DNA from 2 places in the Alteromonas sp. RKMC-009 genome. Region 2 is predicted to be linked to the other one. Evidence: predicted binding sites of a transcription regulator. Region 2 holds the regulator's gene; the other holds the start of a gene.

Region 1 (8,652 bases), 600 kb from region 2:
ATAAATTCAACCAGTGCCACAACACCTTCAACCGGCATTGCATTGTAGATACTGGCGCGCATCCCGCCCACAGAGCGGTGCCCTTTCAACGCTTTCAGTCCGGCAGCTTCAGCCTGTTCTAAAAATGCCTGATTCAAGCCGTCATCTGCCAGATGAAAAGGCACATTCATTTTAGAACGGTTGTCAGGATGCACCGGGTTTGAGTAGAAATCACTGTTATCGATAGCACTGTACAGTAACGCCGCTTTCTCATCGTTGCGTTTTTGCATGGCGCTCAGGCCACCATTGTTCTTCAGCCATTTGAACACGAGACCCGCCAGATACCATGAGAAAGTGGGCGGAGTGTTATACATTGAATCGTGATTAGCCATCAATTCAAAATCGAAAATGGACGGGGTTTCTTTACGCGCTTTACCGATAAGGTCGTCACGAACAATTAATACCGATAAACCGGAAGGACCGATATTTTTCTGTGCGCCGGCATAAATGATGCCGTGTGCCGCCACATCCAGTGGTTGCGACAAAATACAAGAAGACATATCAGATACCAGCGGTACCTTACCAGCCTCTGGTAACCAGTCAAAAGCAATACCATCAACGGTTTCATTAGGGCAAAAATGCAGGTAAGCCGCATTCTGGTCAACATCGCCGGCATTGACTCTTGCGACTGATTTCAGTCCGTCAATGTCAATGGTTTCACCAATCACTTTGGCATTATTGTATTTAGATGCCTCAGCAACGGCCCCTTTCGACCAGGAGCCGGTAACCATGTGCAAAGATATGTCACCGGTTTGAGAGATGTTCAGCGGCACAGAAGCAAACTGTCCGCGGCCACCACCATGGGCAAAAAGCACTTTGTAATTGTCCGGTACGGCCAGTAAGTCGCGCAGGTCCTGCTCTGCTGTAGCGGCAACTTCAATAAAATCTTTGCCACGATGGCTGACTTCCATGACAGAGCAGCCTGAATCACGCCAGTTCAGAAATTCCGCCTGTGCCTGCTGCATGACCTCTGCAGGTAACATTGCAGGTCCTGCACTGAAGTTAAATACATTACTCATAGATTATTTCAACACCTGTAAACACAACAAGCGGCAAAAGCCGCTTGTTGAATAAGAGTTAAAACGCGCTGCAGTTAACAGCGCGCCGGCTTATTCTTCTGTCGTTGGCTTATCGCTGTCTGAGACAGCGGCATCATTGTTAGCAGATACTTCTTCAGCGGTGTTTTCCCCGCCTTCTTCCAGTTCAAGTTCTTCGTCGATCACTTCTTCGATACGTTGAAGACCTACTACTTTCTCATCATCAGCAGTTCTGATAAGACGTACACCCTGGGTGTTACGGCCAACCGTAGACACTTCACCGACACGGGTACGTACAAGTGTGCCCATGTTGCTGATAAGCATGATTTCATCGGTTTCATCAACCTGTACAGCGCCGACAACTTTACCGTTACGTTCTGACACTTTGATAGACACCACGCCCTGAGTCGCACGACTCTTAGCCGGGTAATCTTCAAGCGGCGTACGTTTACCATAACCATTTTCAGTCGCAGTAAGGATGGCGCCGTCACCACGGGGAACAATCAGAGATACTACACGCTGACCTTCCTGCAGTTTAATACCGCGAACACCCGTTGCTGTTCTGCCCATAGGACGCAGAGCCTGCAACTCTTCGCCGGTTTCCGGATCACGTTTCACTTCACCTGTTTCTGAGTCGCGCAGTTTTTCGTTAAAACGAACCACTTTACCTTCGTCAGAGAACAGCATGATGTCGTCATCACCGTGGGTGATTGATACGCCAATCAGTTCATCGCCTTCATTAAGGTTGACGGCAATAATACCACTGGAGCGCGGTCTGGAGTACAGACTCAAATCAGTCTTTTTCACCGTACCGTTGGCTGTCGCCATGAGTACAAACTTGCCTTCTTCAAATTCTTTGATAGGTAGAATGGCAGTGATCCGCTCATCATTTTCCAGCGGCAGAATATTCACAATAGGTTTACCACGGGCGTTCCGGCTGGCAAATGGTAACTGATAAACCTTCAACCAGTACAGACGGCCACGGGTAGAGAAACACAGGATGTGGTCATGGGTATTCGCAACCAGCAGACGCTCAATGAAATCTTCATCTTTCATCTTCGTCGCTGACTTACCTTTACCACCACGGCGCTGTGCTTCATATTCAGTCAGTTTCTGATATTTCACATAGCCTTCGCGGGACAGCGTCACAACAACGTCTTCCTGCTCAATCAAATCTTCAATATCAATGTCATGACTTGCAGCCGTGATTTCTGTGCGACGTTCATCACCAAATTCATCACGCACTTTTTCGAGCTCTTCGCGAATCACTTCCATCAGACGCTCAGGGCTACGCAGAATGTGCAGTAACTCAGCGATGATGGCCAGTAGCTCTTTGTACTCATCAAGGATCTTTTCGTGCTCAAGACCTGTCAGTTTATGAAGACGCAGATCAAGGATGGCCTGTGCCTGTTGTTCTGTCAGGTAGTACTTGCCGTCACGGATACCAAATTCCGGCGTCAGCCAGTCCGGACGGGCTGCATCATCACCGGCACGCTCAAGCATGTCAGCAACATCACCCAGGTTCCAGCCCTGAGCAACCAAAGCTTTCTTAGCTTCAGAAGGACTCGGCGAAGCTTTAATAAGCTCAATGATAGGATCGATGTTGGTCAGTGCAATGGCAAGACCTTCAAGGATATGGGCACGGTCCCGCGCTTTACGCAGTTCGTATACCGTACGGCGGGTAACCACTTCACGACGGTGAAGGATAAACGCCTCTAGCATTTCCTTGAGGTTAAATACTTTAGGCTGACCGTTATCCAGTGCCACCATATTAATACCGAATACTGTTTGTAGCTGGGTATTGGCATACAGGTGGTTAAGCAGTACTTCCGCCGACTCGTTGCGTTTTACTTCAACAACAATGCGCATACCGTCTTTGTCAGACTCATCACGCAGGGCAGAAATACCTTCGATACGTTTTTCTTTTACCAGTTCAGCGATCTTTTCAATCAGGCGGGCTTTGTTTACCTGATAAGGGATCTCGTTAACAATAATGGTTTCTTTACCATTACTGTCAGTTTCGATTTCCGCCTTGGCACGCAGATAGATTTTGCCACGACCGGTACGGTAAGCATCATCAATACCCTTACGTCCACTGATCATCGCCGCAGTAGGGAAATCCGGACCCGGAATATACTGCATCAGCTCTTCAACGGTAACGGCAGGATTCTCTATCATTGCGATACAGCCGTTAACCACTTCAGTGAGGTTGTGGGGCGGAATGTTTGTTGCCATACCAACGGCAATACCGGAAGAGCCGTTTACCAGCAGGTTCGGCACCTTAGTAGGTAGAACCTCAGGGATTTGCTCTGTACCGTCATAGTTAGGTACAAAATCTACGGTTTCTTTATCAAGATCCGCCAGTAACTCATGGGCAATTTTTGCCATACGTACTTCGGTATAACGCATGGCCGCGGCAGAGTCGCCGTCTACAGAACCGAAGTTACCCTGCCCGTCTACCAGCATGTAGCGCAAAGAGAATGGCTGTGCCATACGTACGATGGTGTCGTATACCGCACTGTCACCATGAGGGTGATATTTACCGATAACATCACCCACCACACGGGCCGATTTCTTATACGGTTTATTGAAGTCGTTTTTGAGTTCGTTCATCGCGAAGAGTACGCGGCGGTGAACCGGCTTGAGGCCGTCCCTTACGTCAGGCAATGCGCGCCCGACAATAACGCTCATCGCATAATCAAGGTAGGAGTTTTTAAGCTCTTCCTCGATATTTATGGGGAGAATTTCTTTAGCGTTATCAGTCATAAACTGCTATGTCCCTTGATTCAAGTTCAAGCGTATCCAATGTCACGCACTTTTAAATGCAGCTAAGAACAGCGCTTTCTTATTATGGGTTTTACAAGTAATCATTGAGTGTATCACCGGATGACAGATTTATGTAGCGCTTAATACCCGCAAATGGGGCTGTTATTACCAACCGATTACTTTTCACGCAATTAATCCACTTTAATACACAAATCGTCCCTTTTACTGCTTTGATCATGTATCGTATTTATCAAAATCAATCTCCTCTATCTGATAATACGAGCACCAGTATGTCGAATGTCGATGAACAAGAAATTGCCAAATTCAGTGAACTGGCCTCCCGTTGGTGGGATACCGAAAGTGAATTCAAACCTCTGCATTTAATTAATCCGTTAAGGCTTGATTTTGTACAGCAGCACTGTGATGGTCTGTTTGAAAAGAAAGTGTTGGATATTGGTTGTGGCGGCGGCATTCTTGCAGAATCCATGGCTAAACTGGGTGCTGATGTGACCGGTATTGATTTGGCGTCTGCTTCTTTAGAGGTTGCTAAACTTCATGGTCTCGAATCCGGTGTAAAAGTTGATTATCAGTGTGTTTCTGCAGAAGCCTTTGCAGAACAAAGACCCGGAGAGTTTGATGTGGTGACCTGTATGGAAATGCTCGAGCACGTTCCTGATCCGGCATCGATCATCGCAGCCTGCGCCAGGCTGGTTAAGCCAAGTGGTCATGTATTTCTGTCTACTTTAAACAGAAATGTGAAATCCTGGCTGATGGGCATCGTTGGCGCCGAGTATATCCTCAAGCTGGTACCAAAAGGTACACATCAGCATGCCCGTTTTATTAAGCCTTCAGAATTAATGGCAATGACCGATAAGGTTGATCTGTTTGCCAGAAACACCACAGGTCTGCATATGGATCCGCTAAGCCGCCAGTTCTACTTATCGGACAAAAACATCGATGTTAACTACATCGTCCATACGCAAAAAAGCCTGTAGAAAACACTATATATAGTATTTAAGAATAAATATTACGCTATATGTCGTATTTGTAACCAACCCGCTTTAAGCGATTAAAACTTTTTAACCGGCGATCAAAAAAAGTAAAAAATGGTTGCATCTGTCTGATTTGGCTTAGTCATGCCGCTCATAGGTGAGTTACCACTAACCTTTTTCAGGGACCGTTTTGATCGCTGGATAAACCACCAGATATTGGGTTGCAAAACCACGCAAACCTCACTATCTTGTGTCTTGTCCGACGGGTGTTTTAGAACAATAAAGTAGTAAAAAAACACGGGATCCCGCCAGGCAGTAAGGGATCTCTGCTGGATCAAGCTTTCAAGGCTTAGCAAATTCAATTTTATAAAGATGAAAAGGGTGCCAACTCTTGCTTCATGCGCTAACAAACTAACGGCCAGTACAAATGAACAACAACTTGTATGTCACTAAACGCAATGGCGAAAAAGAAGTCATTGAGTTAGATAAGATCCATAAAGTGATCACGTGGGCAGCAGAAGGGTTAAATAACGTTTCTGTTTCTCAGGTAGAAATCAAAGCTCAGATCCAATTTTACGATGGTATCAAGACCGGCGAAATCCACGAGACATTGATCAAGTCTGCAGCCGATCTTATTTCAACAGATGCGCCTGATTATCAGTATCTTGCAGCCCGTCTGGCTATCTTCCACCTGCGTAAAAAAGCATATGGTCAGTTTGAGCCGCCTAAATTGTTTGATCATGTTAAAAAGATGGTTGAACAGGGTAAGTATGACGAGCACCTGTTGTCTGACTACACGCAAGCTGAATTTGAGGCGATGGATGATTTCATCGATCACTGGCGTGATATGACCTTCAGTTATGCTGCTGTTAAGCAGCTTGAAGGTAAGTATCTGGTACAAAACCGTGTTACCGGCGACATCTATGAAAGTGCCCAGTTCCTGTATGTTCTGGTAGCAGCCTGCCTGTTTGCTGACTACCCGAAAGAAACCCGTCTTGACTATGTTCGTCGTTTTTACGATGCAACATCGACTTTCAAGATTTCTCTGCCTACACCGATTATGTCCGGTGTGCGTACCCCTACCCGTCAGTTCAGTTCATGCGTACTGATTGAAACCGGTGATAGTCTGGATTCTATCAACGCCACCGCCAGCGCCATCGTAAAATACGTGAGTCAGCGTGCCGGTATTGGTGTAAACGCTGGTCGCATTCGTGCACTGGGTAGTCCAATCCGTGGTGGTGAAGCTTTCCACACCGGTTGTATTCCTTTCTACAAGTACTTCCAGACTGCAGTAAAAAGCTGCTCTCAGGGCGGTGTTCGTGGTGGTGCAGCGACGTTGTTCTACCCGCTGTGGCACATGGAAGTTGAATCACTGCTGGTATTGAAAAATAACCGTGGTGTTGAAGAAAACCGCGTACGTCATCTCGACTACGGCGTGCAATTCAACAAGCTGATGTATCAGCGTATGATGAAAGACGGCTACATCACACTGTTCAGCCCGTCTGATGTACCCGGTCTGTACGATGCTTTCTTTGCTGATCAGAACAAGTTCGAAGAGCTGTATGTGAAATACGAACAGGATGACTCCATTCGTAAGAAGCAAATTAAAGCTATGGAACTGTTCAGTCTGTTTATGCAGGAACGTGCTTCAACCGGCCGCATCTACCTGCAAAACGTTGACCACTGTAATACTCACAGCCCGTTTGACCCGGCTGTCGCTCCTGTCCGTCAGAGCAACCTGTGTCTTGAAATCGCGCTGCCGACCAAGCCGCTGGAGCACGTAAACGACGAAAATGGCGAAATTGCACTGTGTACGCTGTCAGCATTTAACTTAGGCGCGATCAAATCTCTGGATGAATTTGAAGAATTATCCGACCTGGCTGTGCGTGCACTGGACAGCCTGCTGGATTATCAGGATTACCCGGTTCCGGCGGCATACCATGCCACTATGAATCGTCGTACGCTGGGTATAGGTGTTATCAACTTCGCTTATTATCTTGCGAAGAATGGCGTTAAGTATTCTGACTTCAGCGCAAACCCGCTTATTCACCGTACGTTTGAAGCGATGCAGTACCATTTATTAAAAGCGTCTGTGAATCTGGCAAAAGAGAAAGGTGCGTGTCCTAAATTTAATGAGACCACCTACTCTAAAGGTATTCTGCCTATCGATACCTACAAAAAAGATTTGGACGCCATTTGTAACGAACCTTTACACATGGACTGGGAAGGCCTGCGCGCTGAAATGATGGAGCACGGGCTACGTAATTCTACGCTGTCTGCACTGATGCCGTCTGAAACGTCTTCGCAGATTTCCAATGCAACCAATGGTATCGAGCCGCCCCGTGGTCATATCAGCATTAAATCAAGTAAAGATGGTGTACTGAAGCAAGTTGTCCCTGAATATGAAAATCTTAAAGATGCCTATGAACTGCTGTGGGATATTCCGTCCAATGACGGTTACCTGCAACTGGTTGGCATTATGCAGAAATTCGTTGACCAGACTATTTCTGCTAACACCAGTTACGATCCGGGCAAATATGAAAGCGGTAAGGTACCGATGAAGTTGCTGCTCAAAGATCTGCTGACCTCATACAAGCTGGGTGTGAAGACACTGTATTATCATAACACCCGTGACGGTAACACCGACACCAGCTCTATGGAAGTCAAACAAGGCCAGGCGAAACCTCAACCACAAGCGCAAACCGCTGTGATTGAAGAAGACGACGACTGTGCCGGCGGTGCATGTAAAATTTAACGATAAACCAGGGCTTGCCCTGGTTTCTTCCGTTTTTAACTGATAAATCTGTTCTGAGTACTATCGTAGTTATGAAATACACAACGTTTAATCAACAAAGCGTCAATCCTCTCGTCGAGCCTATGTTTTTCGGTAATCCTGTTAACGTAGCCCGTTACGATCAGCAGAAGCACAGCATTTTCGAAAAACTCATTGAAAAACAAATCAGTTTCTTCTGGCGACCGGAAGAAGTTGACGTTACGCGTGACCGTGTAGACTTCCAGAAACTCACAGAGCCTGAGCAGCACATTTTTATTTCTAACCTGAAATATCAAACCTTGCTGGATTCCGTTCAGGGCCGCAGTCCGAATATTGCATTCCTGCCCATCGTGTCATTACCGGAACTGGAAACCTGGATTGAAACCTGGTCTTTCTTTGAGACGATTCACTCCCGTTCTTACACTCATATTCTTCGTAACCTGTTTTCCGATCCAAGTGCAATTTTTGAAGACATCGTGGTTAACGAGCAAATCAAGCGCCGTGCTGCTGATATTTCCAGATACTACGATGATCTGATTTTCCACACACAGTTGTGGCAGACACAAGGTGAAGGCGTTCATACCGTTGACGGCGAAGTATACGAAGTGAACATGCGTGTTCTGAAGAAGAAAATGTACTTGTGCATGAATTCAGTTAATGCCCTGGAAGCGGTTCGCTTCTATGTGTCCTTTGCCTGCACCTTCGCGTTTGCTGAGCGTGAGCTGATGGAAGGTAACGCAAAAATTATCCGTCTGATTGCCCGTGATGAAAACCTGCACCTGTCCTCTACTCAGCACGTGCTGAACCTGTGGGCCAGAGGCAAGGACGATCCTGAGATGGCAGAAATCGCCGCGGAGTGCCATGAAGAGGCACGCCAGATCTTCATCAGCGCTGTTGAGCAGGAGAAGGAATGGGCTGATTACCTGTTCAAGAACGGCTCAATGATCGGTATGAATAAGGAAATTCTGTGTCAGTACGTGGAATACATCGCGAATCAGCGTATGACCGCTATTGGCTTTGACGCACCATACGAAGTAAAAAGTAA
Region 2 (8,652 bases):
TGCTTCAATATAAGTAAATGATATGCCATCTATTGTACTCGCTTTGTCCTCAATCTGACCAGTAAAGCCAGCAGTGATTTTCAATAATGGGTTAATTTTGAACGTTTACATGGCGGATGGCAGGAAATTAATGGTGAGGGTCAGGACGAATCCGCGATTTTGCATTACCATACACACAGGAAATTGACTAACAGGTTAAGCTATGACGGCACACGCAAAACGCACATACACTTTAACTGAGCTGGCGGACCACGTGGGTGGCAGTGTGGCGGGTGATGAAACCCGTATCAACGAAACAAAGCTGAGTGGTGTGGGCACTCTGGCCGGGTCGAAAGGCCACCAGATTTCATTTCTGACCAACGTAAAATACAAGTCGCAACTGGCTGATACGGCCGCCGGAGCGGTGATTCTGAATGAGAAAATGCTGGACGACTGCCCGGTTCCTGCGCTGGTTCACAGTAATCCCCACGCAGCCTTTGCCCGCATAGCCCAGTTGTTCGACACCACACCTGAGGTGGCATCCGGTATCGCTGAAACAGCCGTTGTGGCTTCTTCTGCCACGCTGGGAACCAATGTGTCGCTGGGTCACAATGTCATTATTGAAGATAATGTCATGCTGGGTGATAACGCTAGAATCGGCGCAAATACCGTGATTGGTAAAGGCACGAAAATTGGTGAGGGTTCGACAATTTATCCCAACGTCACCGTGTATCACGATATTGTGATTGGTAAGCGGGTGACTATTCACAGCCAGACCGTTATTGGTGCGGCAGGTTTTGGATACGCAAACGACCAAGGAACATGGCTGCCCATTCCGCAAACCGGCAGTGTGCAGATTGGTGATGATTCCCAAATTGGTGCTTCAAGCAGCATCGACCGTGGCGCTATGGAAGATACCATCATCGGTAAGAATGTGATTATCGATAACCAGGTACAGGTAGGACACAACTGTATCATTGGTGATCACTCCTGTATTTGCGGCGCTACAGGCATTGCAGGCAGTTGTCATATCGGCAAATACGTCATACTTGGCGGAGGCTGTGGTGTGAATGGACATATCAGCATTTGCGATAATGTGCAGGTAACCGGTTATACCATGATTGTGCAGGATATTACCGAGTCCGGCGTTTATTCATCCGGTCAGCCGGCCATGAAAAACCGCGACTGGCGTAAAGTGACTGTACGGACCCGTCAGATCGATGATCTCTTTAACCGTGTGAAAGCGCTGGAAAAAGGTTAAATCTTTCTGAATTGTAATTAAACGTTATATATGGCCGCAGGCCGCGGCGTATAAGCGACAGGGCAGTGTTAAGAAATGCTGCCGCTGCGGATATAAACGAAACGGGCATAAAGCAGTATACATGCGGCTTAAAATGACTAAAATATGCCCCTCATTTTTTAGCTGTCCATAAAACGCAGAGTAAGGAGCCTTCATGTTACCTCGCGATATGACTATTGCGGATTACGATCCGGAACTGGCAGATGCCATGGCCAAAGAAGCTGAGCGTCAGGAGCATCACATTGAGCTCATCGCATCAGAAAACTATTGCAGTCCACGTGTCATGGAGGCGCAAGGCTCTCAGTTAACGAATAAGTACGCAGAAGGTTATCCCGGTAAGCGTTACTATGGTGGTTGTGAGCATGTAGACGTGGTAGAGCAACTGGCGATTGACCGTGCTAAGCAACTGTTTGGTGCTGAGTACGCCAACGTTCAGCCCCACGCAGGCTCTCAGGCCAACGCTGCTGCGTTTATGGCTCTAATTAATGCCGGTGATACTGTTCTGGGTATGAGTCTGTCTGAAGGCGGTCACTTAACTCACGGTTCTCACGTAAACTTCTCAGGTAAAACCTACAATGCGGTACAGTATGGTCTGAATGAAGAAACCGGCGAAATCGATTACGAGCAGGTTGAAGCACTGGCCTTAGAGCACAAGCCTAAGATGATTATCGGTGGTTTCTCTGCCTATTCAAAAGTGGTTGACTGGGCCCGTTTCCGTGAGATCGCAGACAAAATAGGTGCGTACCTGCTGGTCGACATGGCACACGTTGCCGGTCTGATTGCTGCCGGTGTATATCCGAGCCCGCTGGCTCACGCACACGTAGTGACTACCACGACTCACAAAACCCTTGCGGGTCCACGTAGTGGTCTGATCCTGTCTGCCTGTGGCGACGAAGAGATCTACAAGAAGCTGAACAGCTCAGTATTCCCGGGCAACCAGGGTGGTCCTCTGTGTCACGTTATTGCAGCTAAAGCGGTAGCGTTCAAAGAAGCCCTTCAGCCTGAATTTAAAGAATATCAGCAGCAAGTTGTGAAAAACGCAAAAGCCATGGTTGAAGTGGTACTGGAGCGTGGTTACGACGTAGTGTCAGGCGGTACTGAAAACCACCTGTTCCTGCTGGATCTGATTAAGAAAGATATCACAGGTAAAGACGCTGATGCCGCGCTTGGCCGTGCGAATATCACAGTAAACAAAAACTCTGTACCAAAAGATCCGCGTTCACCGTTCGTGACCAGTGGTCTGCGTATCGGTAGTCCGGCGATTACCCGTCGTGGCTTCAAAGAAGAGCAGGCGAAACAGGTTGCGACCTGGATCTGCGACATTCTGGACAACATGGGTGATGAAAGTGTTGTTGAGCGTGTTAAAGGTGAAGTTGTAGAACTGTGTAAAGCATTCCCGGTTTACGGGTAAGCCGCTTTATCAGTATGAAATTTCCCGCTCTTAGTCAGTAAGAGTTGATGCCGTCAGAGCAGCCTGTGCTGCCTGGCGGCTTTGTTGTTAAAAGGACCTGCTATGTTTTGCCCGTTTTGTTCGGCACAGGAAACCAAAGTTATCGATTCCCGTCTGGTGGCAGAAGGGCATCAGGTACGTCGCCGTCGCGAATGTGTTATCTGTCACGAGCGCTTTACTACCTTTGAAAGTGCTGAATTAGTGATGCCGAGAGTCATTAAACGGGATGGTTCCAGAGAGCCGTTCAATGAAGATAAGCTACGCGCCGGGTTGCAGCGGGCACTGGAAAAGCGCCCTGTGAGCACGGAGAAAGTGGAAGAAGTGATTTTGTCGCTGAAGTCTGCATTGCGTGCTACCGGTGAACGGGAAGTTTCCAGTGAATTCCTCGGTAATCTGATTATGGATGCACTGAAGGTGCTCGACAAAGTCGCATATGTGCGGTTTGCGTCAGTGTACCGTTCATTTGAAGATATTCGTGAGTTTGGTGAGGAAATTGCCCGTTTAGGAGACTGATAACCGCCATGAAAACCACGTCAGTTGTTTCCATTTCTCAGGACTACGCCTGGATGGCGAAAGCCATCAGACTGGCCACGCAGGGTCAGTTCACCACATCTCCGAATCCCCGTGTCGGTTGTATTATTCTCGACAGTAACGGCGACTTAGCTGGACAGGGTTACCATATACAGGCCGGCACACCCCATGCGGAAGTGCATGCTCTTCGTGAAGCAGGCGATAAGGCCCGTGGCGGTACGGCTTATGTCACACTTGAGCCCTGCAGTCACTTCGGGCGAACACCTCCCTGCGCCGATGCGTTAGTGGAGGCTGGTGTCAGCCGGGTGGTTATCGCCATGACTGATCCGAACCCTCAGGTGAGCGGCCGGGGTATAAAAAAACTTCAGGATGCCGGCATTGATGTGGTGTCTGATGTTCTGGCGGCCGAATCGGCAGCATTGAACCCCGGATTTATCAAACGCATGATATCAGGCAAACCGCGGGTAACGGTGAAACTGGGTATCAGTCTTGATGGCAAAATAGCCTTGTCTAACGGCGTCAGCCAGTGGATCACCAGTGCTGAATCCCGCCGCGATGTGCAATTACACCGTGCTGCCAGTTGTGCCATTTTAACCGGCAGTGGCACTGCACTGGCCGACAATCCGTCTTTGCTGGTCAGGGAAAATGAAGCCAACTTTTCTGATTACCCTGTCTCGCCGGTAAGGCAGCCGCTCAGGGTCGTGATAGACAGCCACAACCGGTTGCCGGACGATTTGCAATTATTCACAGACGGACATAAAACCCTGCGGGTAACCGGTCAGCCAGTTGCGCCGCAAACCAGTGTCCCGGCACTGGCCGTATCTATGCGTGGCAATTACATAGACCTGTCTCAGCTCATGGAGAAGCTGGGAGAAAGACAAATTAATGATGTGTGGGTGGAAGCCGGCCCGGGTCTTGCCGGTGCATTGTTTACTGCCGGTGAAGTTGACCGGCTTGTGGTGTATCAGGCGTCCAAACTGTTAGGTGACAAAGCACAAAGCATGCTCACGCTGGATGAATTTGTGTCGCTGGATGAAACGCCGGTACTGTCACTGACTGACGTACGGCAAACCGGCCCTGATATCCGCTTGTCATACGATATAATTAAGTAACGCTTTTGTAGAGGGTATACGATGTTTACCGGAATTATTCAGGCCCTGGGGACGATTCAGTCTCTTGATCACCGGGGCGAAGACATCAAGCTGACTGTGTCGTCAGAAAAGCTGGATATGTCTGATGTGGCCCTTGGCGACAGTATTGCCACAAACGGTGTCTGTCTCACAGTAACCGACTTCGGTACAGATTATTATTGTGCTGACGTGTCAGCCGAAACCATCCGTTACACCGGTTTTGCCAATTATAAACCCGGCAGTACCGTGAATCTGGAAAAAGCCATGCGCCCCACAGATCGCTTCGGTGGTCATATTGTATCCGGCCATGTGGACGGCGTTGGTGAAGTAAAAAAGATTGTTAAACACAGCACTTACATTGAAATCTGGATTTCTGCCCCCACTGAGTTAGCAAAGTATATTGCCCATAAAGGCAGTATCACGGTGGACGGCGTCAGCCTGACTGTGAATGAGGTGGATGGCAATGAATTAATGTTGTGGATCATCCCTCACACCCTTCAGGAAACGGTGATCGGCACGTATAAAGCCGGCAGCCGGGTCAATCTGGAAGTAGACGTGGTTGCCCGCTATCTGGAACGCCTGATGATGGGTGACAAGGCAGCAGAAAAGACCACCAAAAAAGACATTAGTATGGCCTTCCTGGCCGAAAATGGTTTTCTTAGAAAATAACCCTACATAAGTGAAATTATGGCACTCAACACCACAGCTGAAATAATTGAAGATATCCGTCAGGGTAAAATGGTTATCCTGATGGACGATGAAGATCGCGAGAATGAAGGCGATATCATCATGGCCGCTGAGCATGTGACGCCGGAAGCGATTAACTTTATGGTTACTCATGCCCGCGGCCTGGTATGCCTGCCCATGACGCAGGAGCGCTGTGAACGTTTGAATTTACCGCTGATGGTAGATAAAAACGGCGCACAATTTCATACCGCCTTTACCGTTTCCATTGAAGCAGCCCGTGGCGTAACCACCGGTATTTCTGCTGCAGACCGCGCGACCACGATTCTGGCCGCGGTAGGTAAAGATGCTAAAGCAACTGACATTGTGCAGCCGGGCCACATTTTTCCGTTAATTGCTAAAGAAGGCGGTGTGCTGAACCGTGCAGGTCATACCGAAGCAAGCGTCGATCTTGCCCGTCTTGGTGGCTGTGAGCCAGCTGCTGTTATTGTCGAGATCCTCAATGAAGACGGCACCATGGCCCGTCGTCCTGAGCTCGAAAAATTCGCCGAAAAATACGATATAAAAATCGGCACAATTGCGGATCTGATTGAATATCGCAATCTGAACGAAACCACTATAGAGAAAGTTGCCCAGTGCAGCCTGCCTACGGAATATGGTGAGTTTGAACTGCATACCTTTAAAGATGTTATCGATAATCAGATTCACTTTGCGCTGAAGAAAGGTGACATTGACCCGGAAACACCTACACTTGTGCGTGTTCACTTGCATAATACTCTGAGCGATTTACTGGGTTCTACCCGCGCGATAAACCGCACCATGACCTTACCTGATGCCATGAAGCGCATTGCAGACGAAGGTGGTGTGCTGGTGGTGCTGGGTAAAGAAGAAGACCTGGAAGGGCAGGTCAGACAATTTGCTGCAGAAGACCGCGGTGAAAAGCCTGAAGGAAAAACCTGGACCGGTTCGTCACGTACAGTAGGTGTTGGCAGTCAGATTCTGGCGACTATGGGCGTCAAAAAAATGCGTTTGCTCAGCAAGCCGGTCAAATACCACGCGTTGTCCGGCTTCGGACTGGATGTGGTGGAATACATTCATAATTAGTTCCCGTGTAATTCGTGAACATTCGATTTAGTTTGCGCGCAGTTATGCTATACTGCGCGCCGTTTTTTCATAGGGGTGGAATACCATGCAGGTAATTGAAGGTAATATTCGCGCGACAGGCAAGAAATTCGCGATTGTTGTGTCACGTTTCAACAGTTTTGTTGTAGAAAGCTTGCTTGAAGGTGCGCTGGATACGTTAGAGCGTCACGGTGAAGTCAGCGACAATGACATCACACTGGTTCGCGTGCCGGGTGCATATGAATTACCTGTAGCAGCAAAAAAACTGGCAGAAAAAGGCCAGTTCGATGCGATTATCGCTTTGGGTGCGGTGATCCGCGGTGGTACGCCTCACTTTGATTTTGTTGCCGGTGAGTGTAACAAAGGTCTGGCGCAGGTATCACTGGAGTATGGTATTCCGGTCTCTTTCGGTGTTATCACTACAGATTCTATCGAACAGGCTATTGAGCGTTCCGGTACCAAAGCGGGGAACAAAGGTGCAGAAGCTGCACTGGGTGCCCTTGAGATGGTGAACGTTGTTTCAGCGCTTAACGATCTTTAACCGGGGGTTACGTGAAAGTATCCGCACGTCATAAAGCCAGAGAACTTGCCCTTCAGGGTGTTTATTCATGGCAAATGAGCAAGAACGATATCGCCCAGGTGGAGTTATCACTTGCGACCAGTAACGATATGCAGAAAGTCGACATGGTGTATTTCCAGGCCATGTTGCGCGGTGTTGCGGAAAATGCAGAAGCATTAGACGTAAAAATTAAGCCATACCTTGGCCGTTTACCGGAAGAACTGGATCCTATCGAAAAAGCGATTCTGCGTATTGCTACCTATGAATTAACTGAGCGCATGGACGTGCCTTATCGCGTAATTATTAACGAAGCCATTGAACTTGCTAAATCTTTTGGTGCCGAAGAAAGCCATAAGTTTATCAATGGTGCGTTAGATAAAGCGGTGAAGACGTTACGTCAGCACGAGCGTTAACAGCGATCTATTTACGTACCTGTACGTAATGACACGACGACACTGAATTAACCGGTAAAACGTGAAAGAATTTGATCTTATTGGCCGTTACTTTGCAAATGGCGGCCATCAACGAAAAGACGTAATCGTCGGCATCGGTGATGACTGTGCTGTTACGTCTGTTCCTGCAAATCAGCAGCTCGCCATTACCACTGATACACTGGTGTCCGGCGTGCATTTCCTTAAAGATGCGCCTGCCAGATCCGTAGCCTATAAAGCAGTTGCTGTTAATCTCAGCGATCTCGCCGCAATGGGTGCAGAGCCAGCCTGGATTTCTCTTTCCCTGTCTATGTCTCATGTGGACGAAGCCTGGATGGAAGAATTTGCCAGTGGCCTGTATGAGCTCACCAGATACTATTCTGTGCAGCTCATTGGCGGTGATACGGTACGCGGTCCTCTGGCGATGACTATCACTGCACAGGGTTTCATTCCTCCTGAAGCTGCATTGAAGCGCAGCACGGCGAGACCCGGCGACTGGATATATGTTACCGGCACTACCGGTGATGCCGGCGCGGGTCTGGATATTCTCAAAGGGTCACGTGAAGCCAAAGAGGAAGACAGGGAGTTTCTGGTTAAACGTCATTTGTATCCCACTCCGCGTGTAGCTGTCGGAGCGGCACTGCGACGCATTGCCTCTTCCTGTATTGATGTGTCAGACGGCCTGCTGGCTGATTTAAATCACATTCTGAAAGCATCAAATTGCGGTGCAACTTTGCACGTAGACCGCTTACCCGTGTCTTCGGCCTTGTTCAATTGTGTGGGTGCACAGGATGCCTACCGATATGCGCTGACTGCCGGTGATGATTATGAACTGGTGTTCACTGTAAACGAAGAGCAGCGTGGCAATCTGGAAACGTCTCTGGCCAGCACAGGTGTAAAGGCTACCTGTATCGGTCAGGTAACGGGGCAGGCAGGCAAAACAGACTTAAAATTGTATGACGAGCCGTATCAACTGAAAGACGTTGCGGGCTACGAGCACGATTTTTAATGCAACCTGAGTACCGTGCCAGAGTATCAATGAAAAATCCGGTGCATTTTTGTGCACTGGGCTTTGGCTCCGGTCTGATCCCGTTGATGCCGGGGACGTTTGGTTCTCTGGCAGCGATTCCCTTAATTCTGCTCCTTGCGCCGGCCGGTAACGTTATTTATATAACGGCGACGATATTGAGCAGCATCGCCGGCGTGTACTTTTGCGGTAAAACTGCCACAGATATGGGCGTTCATGATCACGGCTCCATTGTCTGGGATGAAGTGGCCGGTATGCTTCTCACTTTTCTGTTTGTTCCGCTGAGTATGTCTACGCTTATAGCCGGTTTCGTGTTATTCCGCATTTTTGACATTTTGAAGCCCTGGCCTATCGGACCGGTTGATAAAACGGTTCACGGGGGACTTGGCATCATGCTGGATGATATTCTTGCGGGGATCATGGCTTGTGTGTGCCTGCA

Evidence for each region. The regulator NrdR, encoded in region 2, represses ribonucleotide reductase genes. The targets are predictions, from matches to a motif close to AAACACNANATNTNGTGTTT.
Region 1: the regulator NrdR is predicted to act here: its motif matches at 5,039-5,058, upstream of nrdA (class 1a ribonucleoside-diphosphate reductase subunit alpha).

What each region holds. Positions count from the first base shown of each region.
Region 1 covers NZ_CP031010.1:2,563,840-2,572,491, forward strand. Annotated here, with positions in the region: gene serC (3-phosphoserine/phosphohydroxythreonine transaminase) at 1-1,058, opposite strand, end outside; gene gyrA (DNA topoisomerase (ATP-hydrolyzing) subunit A) at 1,149-3,842, opposite strand; gene ubiG (bifunctional 2-polyprenyl-6-hydroxyphenol methylase/3-demethylubiquinol 3-O-methyltransferase UbiG) at 4,133-4,837, shown strand; gene nrdA (class 1a ribonucleoside-diphosphate reductase subunit alpha) at 5,262-7,589, shown strand; gene nrdB (class Ia ribonucleoside-diphosphate reductase subunit beta) at 7,661-8,652, shown strand, end outside.
Region 2 covers NZ_CP031010.1:3,160,040-3,168,691, reverse strand. Annotated here, with positions in the region: gene lpxD (UDP-3-O-(3-hydroxymyristoyl)glucosamine N-acyltransferase) at 203-1,240, shown strand; gene glyA (serine hydroxymethyltransferase) at 1,434-2,690, shown strand; gene nrdR (transcriptional regulator NrdR) at 2,793-3,242, shown strand; gene ribD (bifunctional diaminohydroxyphosphoribosylaminopyrimidine deaminase/5-amino-6-(5-phosphoribosylamino)uracil reductase RibD) at 3,251-4,372, shown strand; gene DS731_RS14065 (riboflavin synthase) at 4,394-5,059, shown strand; gene ribBA (bifunctional 3,4-dihydroxy-2-butanone-4-phosphate synthase/GTP cyclohydrolase II) at 5,078-6,178, shown strand; gene ribH (6,7-dimethyl-8-ribityllumazine synthase) at 6,264-6,737, shown strand; gene nusB (transcription antitermination factor NusB) at 6,749-7,168, shown strand; gene thiL (thiamine-phosphate kinase) at 7,230-8,195, shown strand; gene DS731_RS14040 (phosphatidylglycerophosphatase A family protein) at 8,195-8,652, shown strand, end outside.